DNA from 3 places in the Hoeflea sp. 108 genome. Region 3 is predicted to be linked to each of the others. Evidence: predicted binding sites of a transcription regulator. Region 3 holds the regulator's gene; each other region holds the start of a gene.
What was found. Region 3 encodes LexA, which represses DNA repair genes until DNA is damaged. Its sites were predicted from a motif close to TGTTCNNNNTGTGTTCNG; they were not measured.
Positions count from the first base shown of each region.

Region 1: B015_RS0103455 (DNA recombination protein RmuC) is a predicted target of LexA. The motif match lies at 1,639-1,656, and genes of this name have one in related genera.
Region 2: B015_RS0115155 (UvrD-helicase domain-containing protein) is a predicted target of LexA. The motif match lies at 1,544-1,561, and genes of this name have one in related genera.

Region 1 covers NZ_KB890024.1:704,786-708,061, forward strand. The annotation lists gene B015_RS0103450 (GFA family protein) at 1-359, shown strand, start outside; gene B015_RS0103455 (DNA recombination protein RmuC) at 361-1,605, opposite strand; gene def (peptide deformylase) at 1,709-2,239, shown strand; gene B015_RS30350 (PIN domain-containing protein) at 2,311-2,541, shown strand; gene fmt (methionyl-tRNA formyltransferase) at 2,589-3,276, shown strand, end outside.
Region 2 covers NZ_KB890024.1:3,046,283-3,049,558, reverse strand. The annotation lists gene B015_RS0115155 (UvrD-helicase domain-containing protein) at 1-1,503, opposite strand, end outside; gene B015_RS0115150 (glyoxalase superfamily protein) at 1,769-2,311, shown strand; gene B015_RS0115145 (dienelactone hydrolase family protein) at 2,451-3,276, shown strand, end outside.
Region 3 covers NZ_KB890024.1:2,598,004-2,601,279, reverse strand. The annotation lists gene B015_RS0112780 (ComEC/Rec2 family competence protein) at 1-1,229, shown strand, start outside; gene lexA (transcriptional repressor LexA) at 1,404-2,120, opposite strand; gene glp (gephyrin-like molybdotransferase Glp) at 2,228-3,276, opposite strand, start outside.

The sequences.
Region 1 (3,276 bases), 1.9 Mb from region 3:
CGGCCGAGGTCGATCCGGAGAAGACCGCGATCTGCCACTGCACCGACTGCCAGAAGCTGACCGGCACGGCATTCCGCATCACCGTGCCCGTGCCGGAGGACAAGATCCGGTTTTCGGGCACGCCGAAGATTTATGTGAAGACGGGCGAAAGCGGCAACAAGCGCGCGCAGGGCTTCTGCCCCGAATGCGGCTCGCATCTGTTTGCGACGTCGGTGGGCGAGGGGCCGAAGGTCTATGGCCTGAGGACCGGTACCTCCGACCAGCGCGAGCATCTTGTGCCGCGCAAGCAGGTCTGGCATCGCTCGGCCCTGCATTGGCAGCCGGAATTCGAGGGTATGGAGACGGTGGAGAAGGCCTAGCTCAGTCTTCTTCGACGACGCGCAGGCGCAGCTGGCCGGTCTTGGAATCGGCGGCCCGTGCCGCCTGCTGTCGTGGCGCTTCCTCGGCGTCGCCACCCTGGCCGGCGCCGAACTCCAGCGCCTCGATCTTCTGGCCGCGTTTGGTGACCTTGGACGTCGATACCAGGATGTCGTCGATGTCCTTGGAGGCCTGGCCGAAATGGGTCTGCAGCTTGCGCACGCGCTCGTCGACGCGGCCGACATCCTCCATCAGCCGGATCACCTCGCCTTGGATCAGATGCGCCTGCTCGCGCATGCGGGCGTCCTTGAGGATTGCCTGGATCACCTGGATCGACAGCATCAGCAGCGACGGCGAGACGATGACGACCCGGGCGCGGTGGGCACGCTGCACGACGGCTTCGAAGTTCTCGTGAATCTCGGCGAAAACAGACTCCGACGGCACGAACATGAAGGCCGTGTCCTGGGTTTCGCCTGCGATCAGGTACTTTTCGGCGATGTCACGGATATGCACCTCGATGTCCCGCCGGAAGGACTGGGCTGCAACTTTCTGAGCATCGGTGCCCTCGGCGGCGCGAATGGCATTCCATGCCTCGAGCGGGAATTTTGCGTCGATGGCCAGCGACGGCGCATCGTTGGGCATGCGGATGAGGCAATCCGGCCGGCTGCCGTTGGACAGCGTCGCCTGGAATTCATACGCGCCAAGCGGCAAGCCGTCGGCGACGATCGCCTCCATGCGCGACTGGCCGAAGGCGCCACGCGTCTGCTTGTTGGAGAGGATCGCCTGCAACTGCACCACCTGGCCGGCGAGCGACTGGATGTTGCCCTGCGCCGTGTCGATCACCGCCAGCCGCTCCTGCAGCTTCGCTAGGCTTTCATGCGTCGACCGGGTCTGCTCCGCCATCGTCTGGCCGAGGCGCCCGGTCATGGCGTCGAGCCGCTGGCTGAGCGATTGGGTCAGCTCCGCCTGGCGCGAGCCGAAGATCTCGGCGACGGTGCCGAGTCGGCCCTGCATTTCGGACTGTGCCTGCAATATGCCGGCCATGCGGGCCTCGGCGTCGCGGGCGTGGTCGGCGGCTTCTGCTGCGGCCACCGAGCGCGCCTTGGCCGCGCGCCACAGCGCTACGACCAGCACCAGCAGCAGGGCAAAGATCAACAGTGCGCCGAAGGCCAGCGCCTGACCGAGCGTGACAATGGTGGCGCCAAGCTGGGCGACTGGTTCGGAGAGGATCGTGGAAAGCGGGCTCATCCGTCGCAACATAGCCGATTCGCGGCCCGATGTTAGATCAAAGCAAGAACATTGGCCGTAACTGCCGGTTGACGGTTTCCGCGGGACATCTTAGGTGAGGCACATGACGATCAAGCCGCTCATTATCCTGCCCGATCCGCTCTTGCGCCTGGTTTCCAAGCCCGTCGAGCGCATCGATGACGCCACTCGCAAGTTCGCCCGCGATATGCTCGACACCATGTACGATGCGCCAGGCATCGGCCTTGCCGCCATCCAGGTTGGCGAGCCGCTGCGCATGCTGGTGATCGACCTTGCCAAGGAGGGCGAGGAGCCGGCGCCGATGACCGTCATCAACCCCGAGATTCTGACGCGCAGCGACGATCGCTCGGTCTATGAGGAAGGCTGCCTTTCGATCCCTGACTATTATGCCGAGGTCGAGCGCCCGGCCCATGTGCGGGTCAAATATTTCGACGAGAACGGCAAGGAACACGAAGTCGAGGCTGACGGCCTGCTGGCGACCTGCCTGCAGCATGAGATCGACCATCTCGATGGCGTGCTGTTCATCGACTACATCTCCAAGCTCAAGCGCGACATGGTGATGAAGAAGTTCAAGAAGCTCGCCAAGGACCGCCCGCCGAGCCGCATGGCCGGCTGAAGCGTACTTGCCACGGGGGCTGGAAAGATGCTTGCCCGAACGGGTAGGCGAAAGACGCCCACCGCCTGACCTTGCTGATCGGAGATTATTCCGAGCGCATCTTGTCCTTCAACCTGAATGCGGCGGTATCGTACGGCAAGATCATCGCACTGAGGGAAAGCATAGGGCGACCGATACTCGCGATGGACGCCATGATCGCTGCCATCTGCATCGTTCATGGGGCTAAGCTGGCCACGCGCAACGTCGGGGACTTCGACGGGCTTGACCTCGGGCTCGTAAACCCGTTTGAAGCAAATGCCTGAATGGTCGGCTGTCGCCGGCCGGGCCTGTTTGCCGGACTGCATATCTTATGAGCCTTCGCGTCATCTTCATGGGCACGCCGGATTTTTCCGTGCCGACGCTGCGCGCCATCGCCGAAGCCGGCCATGAAGTCGTTGCCGTCTATTCGCAGCCGCCACGCGCCGCAGGCCGTCGCGGGTTGGAATTGACGCCATCGCCGGTGCAGCGTGAGGCCGAGCGTCTTGGTATCGAGGTGCGCACGCCGCTGTCTCTCAAAAGCGAGGCCGAGCAGGCGGCGTTTCGTGAATTGAACGCCGACGTGGCAGTCGTCGTGGCTTATGGGCTGCTGCTGCCTAAGGCGATCCTCGATGGCACCCGGCTCGGCTGTTACAACGGCCACGCTTCGCTTCTGCCACGCTGGCGCGGTGCGGCCCCGATTCAGCGCGCCATCATGGCCGGCGACACCGAGACAGGCATGATGGTCATGCGTATGGAGGAGGGGCTGGACACCGGCCCGGTGGCCCGACTTGAAAAAGTCGCGATTACACCCGAAATGACAGCCGGCGAGCTGCACGACCTGCTGATGCAGGCCGGCGCTGCCCTGATGGTGGAGGCGCTGGCCGAGCTCGAGGCCGGCAGGCTGGAAACGGCGCCACAGCCATCTGATGGCGTGACCTACGCCAAAAAGATCGATAAAGCGGAGACGCGCATCGATTGGACTTTGCCCGCACCGGAAGTGGACCGCCGCATTCGCGGCC
Region 2 (3,276 bases), 450 kb from region 3:
CTTGAGCTCATCGCTTTCGGCAAGCTGGGCGGCCGCCTGGAGCATCGGCATGCCGAGCGCGCGGGCGGTGTCATGGATCTGACGAATGGTGGCTTCGCCGAGGCCGCGCTTGGGCACGTTGACGATGCGCTCGAAGGCGAGGTCGTCGGCCCCTTGGGCGACGACCCGGAAATAGGCCATGGCGTCGCGGATCTCCTGACGCTCGTAGAAGCGCGGGCCGCCGATGACGCGGTAGTTGAGGCCAAGCGTGACGAAGCGGTCTTCGAACTCGCGCATCTGGAACGAGGCGCGCACCAGGATCGCCATGTCGTTGAGATTGTGCTTCTGGCGCTGCAACTGCTCGATCGTCTCACCGACGGCGCGGGCCTCCTCCTCGGAATCCCATGCAGCGTGAACATTGACCTTGGCGTCGTCGGGATCGGCCTGTTCGGTGAACAGGGTCTTGCCGAGGCGACCCTCATTGTGGGCGATCAGATGGGCGGCAGCGCCCAGGATGTGGGCGGTCGAGCGATAGTTGCGCTCGAGCCGGATGACGACGGCGCCGGGAAAATCCTTGTCGAAGCGCAGGATGTTGTCGACCTCGGCGCCGCGCCAGCCATAGATCGACTGGTCGTCGTCGCCGACGCAGCAGACGTTCTTTTGCCCCGGAGCGCCGGTCTCCTGGGCCAGGAGGCGCAGCCACATATACTGGGCCGTATTGGTGTCCTGGTACTCGTCGACCAGGATGTATTTGAAGCGCTTGTGGTATTCCTTGAGCACGTCAGGATAGGCGCGGAAGATGCGGATCGGGTGGCACAGAAGGTCGCCGAAATCGCAGGCGTTCAGCGTCTGCAACCGGTCCTGATAGGCCCTGTAGAGCTCGCGGCCCTTGCCATTGGCAAAGGAGCGGGCATCGCCCTCGGGAATCTCCGACGGGCCGAGGCCCTTGTTCTTCCAGCCGTCGATCATCATGGCGAACTGGCGCGCCGGCCAGCGCTTGTCGTCGAGGCCCTCGGCCTGGATCAGCTGCTTGATCAGGCGGATGACGTCGTCGGTGTCCAAGATGGTGAAGTCGGAACGCAGGCCGGCCAGCTCGGCATGGCGGCGCAGCATCTTGACGCCGATGGAGTGGAAGGTGCCGAGCCAGGGCATGCCTTCGACCGCTTCGCCGACAAGATGGCCGATGCGCTGCTTCATCTCGCGCGCCGCCTTGTTGGTGAAGGTGACGGCGAGGACCTGACTGGGATAGGCGCGACCCTGGCTGAGGATATGGGCGATGCGGGTGGTGAGCACGCGCGTCTTGCCGGTGCCGGCGCCGGCGAGCACGAGAACCGGGCCCTCTGTCGTCTCGACGGCCTGGCGCTGCTCGGGGTTCAGGCCCTTGAGGTAATCGGGCGCCGATGGAGCCTGCCGCGCGGCCATGGCGCGCGCGGCGATACCGCTGGGCGCAGGCGTGCTGGCAGCCCGGGGCGGCATCCCGCCGGGCTCGTCGAAAAAGGGCATGTCGTCCGGAAAGTCTGACATTTGCCCCGAATGTAGTGATTCGGGGCGGAAAGGCCAGCCGCGTCTCTGTTTTGTTCTGGTTTTGCCGGGAAAAGCGACGGCATTGACCCCGCCGCTGCCGCCTTGCTAGCTTGCCACACGGCTTGATGTGGCCGGCAGTCCGCGCCCCGACAAGGGTATGGCGAACACATCGGACGCTTCCGTCACTGATCCCGTGGGATGGTGAGAGCATCGGCAATGCGGGCACTGATGGGATTTCTCGCCACATCCAGAGGATCGAAAGATCATGCGAACCTATCGTGACGCAAAGGCGATGGCGAAGGCCATGCGCGAGGCGCTTGCCCAAAAGAACCTCGATGTCAGCCACAGCGAGGCGCTGGAAATCGTCGCCCGCCAGTTCGGCGTCGACACCTGGAACATCCTGTCGAGCAAGCTGGACAAGGCGGAAGAGCCCTCGGCCGGCGTTGTGAGTTTCACCCAGCCGGTGCCGATCTTCCGCATCTTCGACGAAGACAAAGCGAGGGGCTTTTATGAAGGCTTTCTCGACTGCACGATCGACTGGGAGCATCGCTTCCATCCCGGCGCGCCGCTCTACTGCCAGGTGTCGCGCGGAGGCTTGAGGCTGCACCTGTCGGAGCATTCCGGCGATGCCAGCCCCGGTGCGACGGCCGTCTGCTACATGAAGGGCGTCGAAGCCTTCCAGAAAGGCTTGATCGCCAAGAACTACAAATACAACCGGCCTGGCCTGGAGAAGCAGGAGTGGGGGCTGGAGTGCGAGGTGATCGACCCGTTCGGCAATCGCATCCGCTTCATGGAAAGCCAGGACTAGGCAGCTTTTGACCGGGCAGCTTTCGAAACGCGCCTGCGCTGCTTTCGGCGCGGGCGCGCGGAACTTCACGCAACCGTGACACCAACTACATTTGCATACGCTACACTCGCCGCCTGAAGTCGAAGACAGGGAGCGAGACATGACAGGACCTGCCATCACCCAGGCGATGATCGATGCCTATGACGAATACACCCATCTGACGCTCGACCGGCGTGGCTTCATGGAGAAGCTGACCAAGCTGGCGGGCTCCGGCGCGGCAGCGGCGGTCATCGTGCCCATGCTTGCAGCCAACCAGGCGCGCGCGGCAATCGTCGCCGACGACGACAAGCGCCTGAAGGCCGAGGATATCGCCTATCCGGGCGCCACAGGCGAAATGAAGGGCTATCTGGTCCATCCCGCCGACCAGTCGGGCAAGCTGCCGGCGGTCATCGTCATCCACGAGAATCGCGGCCTGAACCCGCATATTCGCGACGTGGCGCGGCGCTTTGCGCTCGAAGGCTTCGTCGCGCTGGCTCCCGACTTCCTGTCGCCGCAGGGCGGAACGCCTGCCGATGAGGACAAGGCGCGCGAGATGTTCGGCAAGATGGACGCGGCGCAGACAACCGCAAATGGCGTGGCGACGGTGGCCTTCCTCAAGGCCAATGAGCTGTCCAACGGCAAGGTCGGCGCGGTCGGATTCTGCTGGGGCGGCGGCCTGGTCAACACGCTGGCGGTCAATGCGCCGGAGCTTTCGGCCGGCGTCGCCTATTACGGCGCCCAACCCAAGGACGAGGCTGACATTGCCAGGATCAAGGCGGCGCTGATGCTGCATTATGCCGGCAAGGATGAGCGCATCAACGCGGGCATCGATGCCTACAAGGCGGCTCTGGAGAAAGCCGGCAAGGAGTTTCAGGTCTTCGTCTACGATGGCGCGCAGCATGCCTTCAACAACGACACGTCGGAAGCACGCTACGACAAGGCGGCGG
Region 3 (3,276 bases):
GTCCGAGCTTCCAGATGTCGTTTGCCGCCACCGCAGCACTCGTCGGGGCCTATGGCTGGTGGTCCGAGCGCCGTGAGGAGCAGGCACAGCCTGTTGGCGAGATGACATTGTGGTCGCGTGCCTGGCACTGGGGGCGCAACGCCACAGTCGGCCTTGTCGCTACCTCCATCATCGCCGGTGTCGCCACGGCAGTGTTCGGCGCCTGGCATTTCCAGCGTGTGTCGCCGCTCAGCCTCGTCGCCAATCTGGCGGTCATGCCTGTCGTATCGGTGCTGGTGATGCCGTTCGCGGTGTTCGCCAGCCTAGCCATGCCCTTCGGACTGGATGGGCCGTTCCTCGATGTCATGGGCGCCGGTTTGCGCGTCATGATCGCCATGGCCGAATGGATTTCCGACCGCTCGCCGCTGGACGCCGTCGGGCTGGTATCGACCTGGTCGGTCGTGCTGGTGACAATAGCCCTTGTCGTCGCTGCGACGGCGACGACCTGGCTGCGCCTTGCCGCAGTGCCATTCGTCGTGGCCGGCGTGCTCGTCATCGGCGTCGCGCCGTCGCCGGATGTGCTCGTGGCCGAAGATGGACGCCTCGTCGGCGTCGCCACCGACGATGGCAAGCTCGCGGTCAACAGGCCAAGGCCAAACCAGTTCACGTCAGACAACTGGATGCGGGCGTTGGCGGTGGAAGAGCTTAGCAAGCCGTCGCAGGATGCAGAGAAGACCAGAGGGACCGCAGCTCCGGCGGCCGATGGCCCACGCTTTGGGGCCGCGCCGCAGAGCCTTCCTGCGAATGGTCGGGCCAAAGGCCTTGCGCCAGCTGAGGACGCCGTCAAAACCGTCGCCGGCGCAAGTGCCTTCCACTGCTCCGCGGGTTTGTGCACGCTTCGACATCAATCCGGCGCGACGGTTGTCCACGCGTCCAATGCTGCTGCGGCGTGGCAAGTCTGCCGAACGGCTGCACTCGTCGTCATCGACGATGCGACTGCTGGAGATGTCTGTGGCGGGCAGGTCGCAACCGTAGTGACCAAGCGCGATCTGGCGCGTCTGGGCAGCGCCGCGGTCTATCTGACGCCAGTCGTGGCGGGCGGCGCGTCGGTGCTATCGGTCGAATATGCCATCACCGAGCCCTACCGGCCATGGCATGCGCACCGCCAATTTTCCCGCGAGGCGAGGGGACTTGCACCCAATCGCCAAGAGGCGGTGAGAAAACAGCCAGACAACGCGACGACCGAATAGCCCACCGCAGGCAAGCGTGCCATATGCGGCAAGCTCGAAACTGCGGTCTATACGGCCTCGAAGCATCTCAAGACTACCATCGCCATTTCCGCTCTCCTCGGATTGCGGCCACGCTCAATGTCTTTGCTCTTACACAACTTGAGACGGAAAACGCTTCGTCTTCTGGGAGTTGCCCTAGTAGCGGCGGATCAGCCCGACGAGCTTGCCCTGCACCTTGACCCTGTCTGGCCCGAAGATGCGGGTCTCATAGGCGGGATTGGCTGCCTCCAGAGCGATCGAGGCGCCCTTGCGGCGGAAACGTTTCAGCGTCGCCTCCTCGTCGTCGACGAGGGCCACGACGATCTCGCCGGGGCTCGCGGTACTGGCATTCCGGATGATGACAGTGTCGCCGTCGAAAATGCCGGCCTCGATCATCGAGTCGCCTTTGACCTCAAGCGCATAGTGCTCGCCGCCCATGATCATGTCTGGCGGCACCGAAATGGTGTGTGTCCGGTGCTGGATCGCGTCGATCGGCACACCCGCAGCGATCCGTCCCATGACTGGAATGGCAATGGCGGACACGGCATCGTCGTCGTTGCTTGCAGCGGCCGGGCGCGACGGCTCGGGCTTGCGGCCAAGCGACCCTTCGATGACGCTTGGCGAGAACTTCCTGGCAGCGTTGAGACCGGGCGCAATCGAGTCGGGCAGGCGCAGCACTTCGAGCGCTCGTGCCCTGTTGGGCAGGCGGCGGATGAAGCCGCGTTCCTCGAGTGCGGTGATCAGGCGATGGATGCCGGACTTGGAGGCGAGGTCGAGCGCTTCCTTCATTTCATCGAAGGATGGAGGGATGCCCGCCTCCTTCAACCGCTCATGGATGAACAGCAGAAGCTCATGTTGTTTGCGCGTCAGCATCGCCGCCCCCAAGGAATCGCGAGAAAAACAAACCCGGAACAAACACTATCTGTTCCAGTTGTGTTCCGCAACTGTTTAAATTTCGTGAAGGTTATCGGCGGGATTGTTCAGCGCAGCATCAGCACGCGGCAGGCACTGCCGGATTCGGCCGGTTCCGCAAAGGGGCCGCGGATAACAGCGCAATTGGCGTCGGCCAGCGTCCGGAGCATGGACGAATCCTGCACCGTAAACGGCGTGACGACGAGCCCATCAAGGGTCTGGCGTGCGACAGCGCGGACAAAATCCTGACGCAGATCGTTGGCCGGCATCGGCGTATCGAGCACACCGTCCCTGATGTCGGCGACGTGAGAGCGTCCGCCCAATTTTGCCAGCAGCGGCTTCAGGAAGATGTGCGAGCAGATGAGGCTCGCGACCGGATTGCCGGGCAGGCCGACGCAGCGCGTCGCGCCGAGGCGACCAAACATCAGCGGTTTGCCGGGGCGCATGGCGATCTTCCAGAACGAAAGATCCATGCCGAGGCCGGTTAACACGCGATGCACTAGGTCGTGGTCGCCGACGGACGCACCGCCCAGTGTGACGATGACATCGGCCTTGGCGTCGAGTGCTTTCTGGACCAACCCCGAGATGGCGTCCGTGCTGTCGGCGGCTATGCCGAGGTCGAGCACACGAGCGCCGATCGAGCGGGCAATTGCAGCGACGCCATAGGCGTTGGACGAGATGATCTGGTCGGGGCCGGGCGTGCTACCCGGCAGCAGAAGCTCGTCGCCGGTGGCGATGATCGCGACCAGTGGTGCGCGCACCACCTGGACGTCGGGGTGATTGGCGGAGGCGATCAGCGAGAGGGCTGCCGGATCGAGCAGGCGGCCGGCGTCGAGGATGAGGTCGCCTTCGCTGAAATCGAGGCCGCTGAGGCGAATGTTGCGGCCGGGATCTGTCGGTTCCAGCACTTCGACCGCACCATTGCCGAGATCACGCGCGTTTTCCTGGATCACCACGGTGTCCGCCCCCGCGGGAACCGGCGCTCCGGTGAAGATGCGCACTGCCTGTCCCGTACTGACGGTCCCGGTGAATTGTCGTCCCGCCGGGGCCTGGCCGATGACTGAAAGTTTCGCCGGAAGCGTGGCGATGTCTGCTGCCCTGACAGCATAGCCGTCCA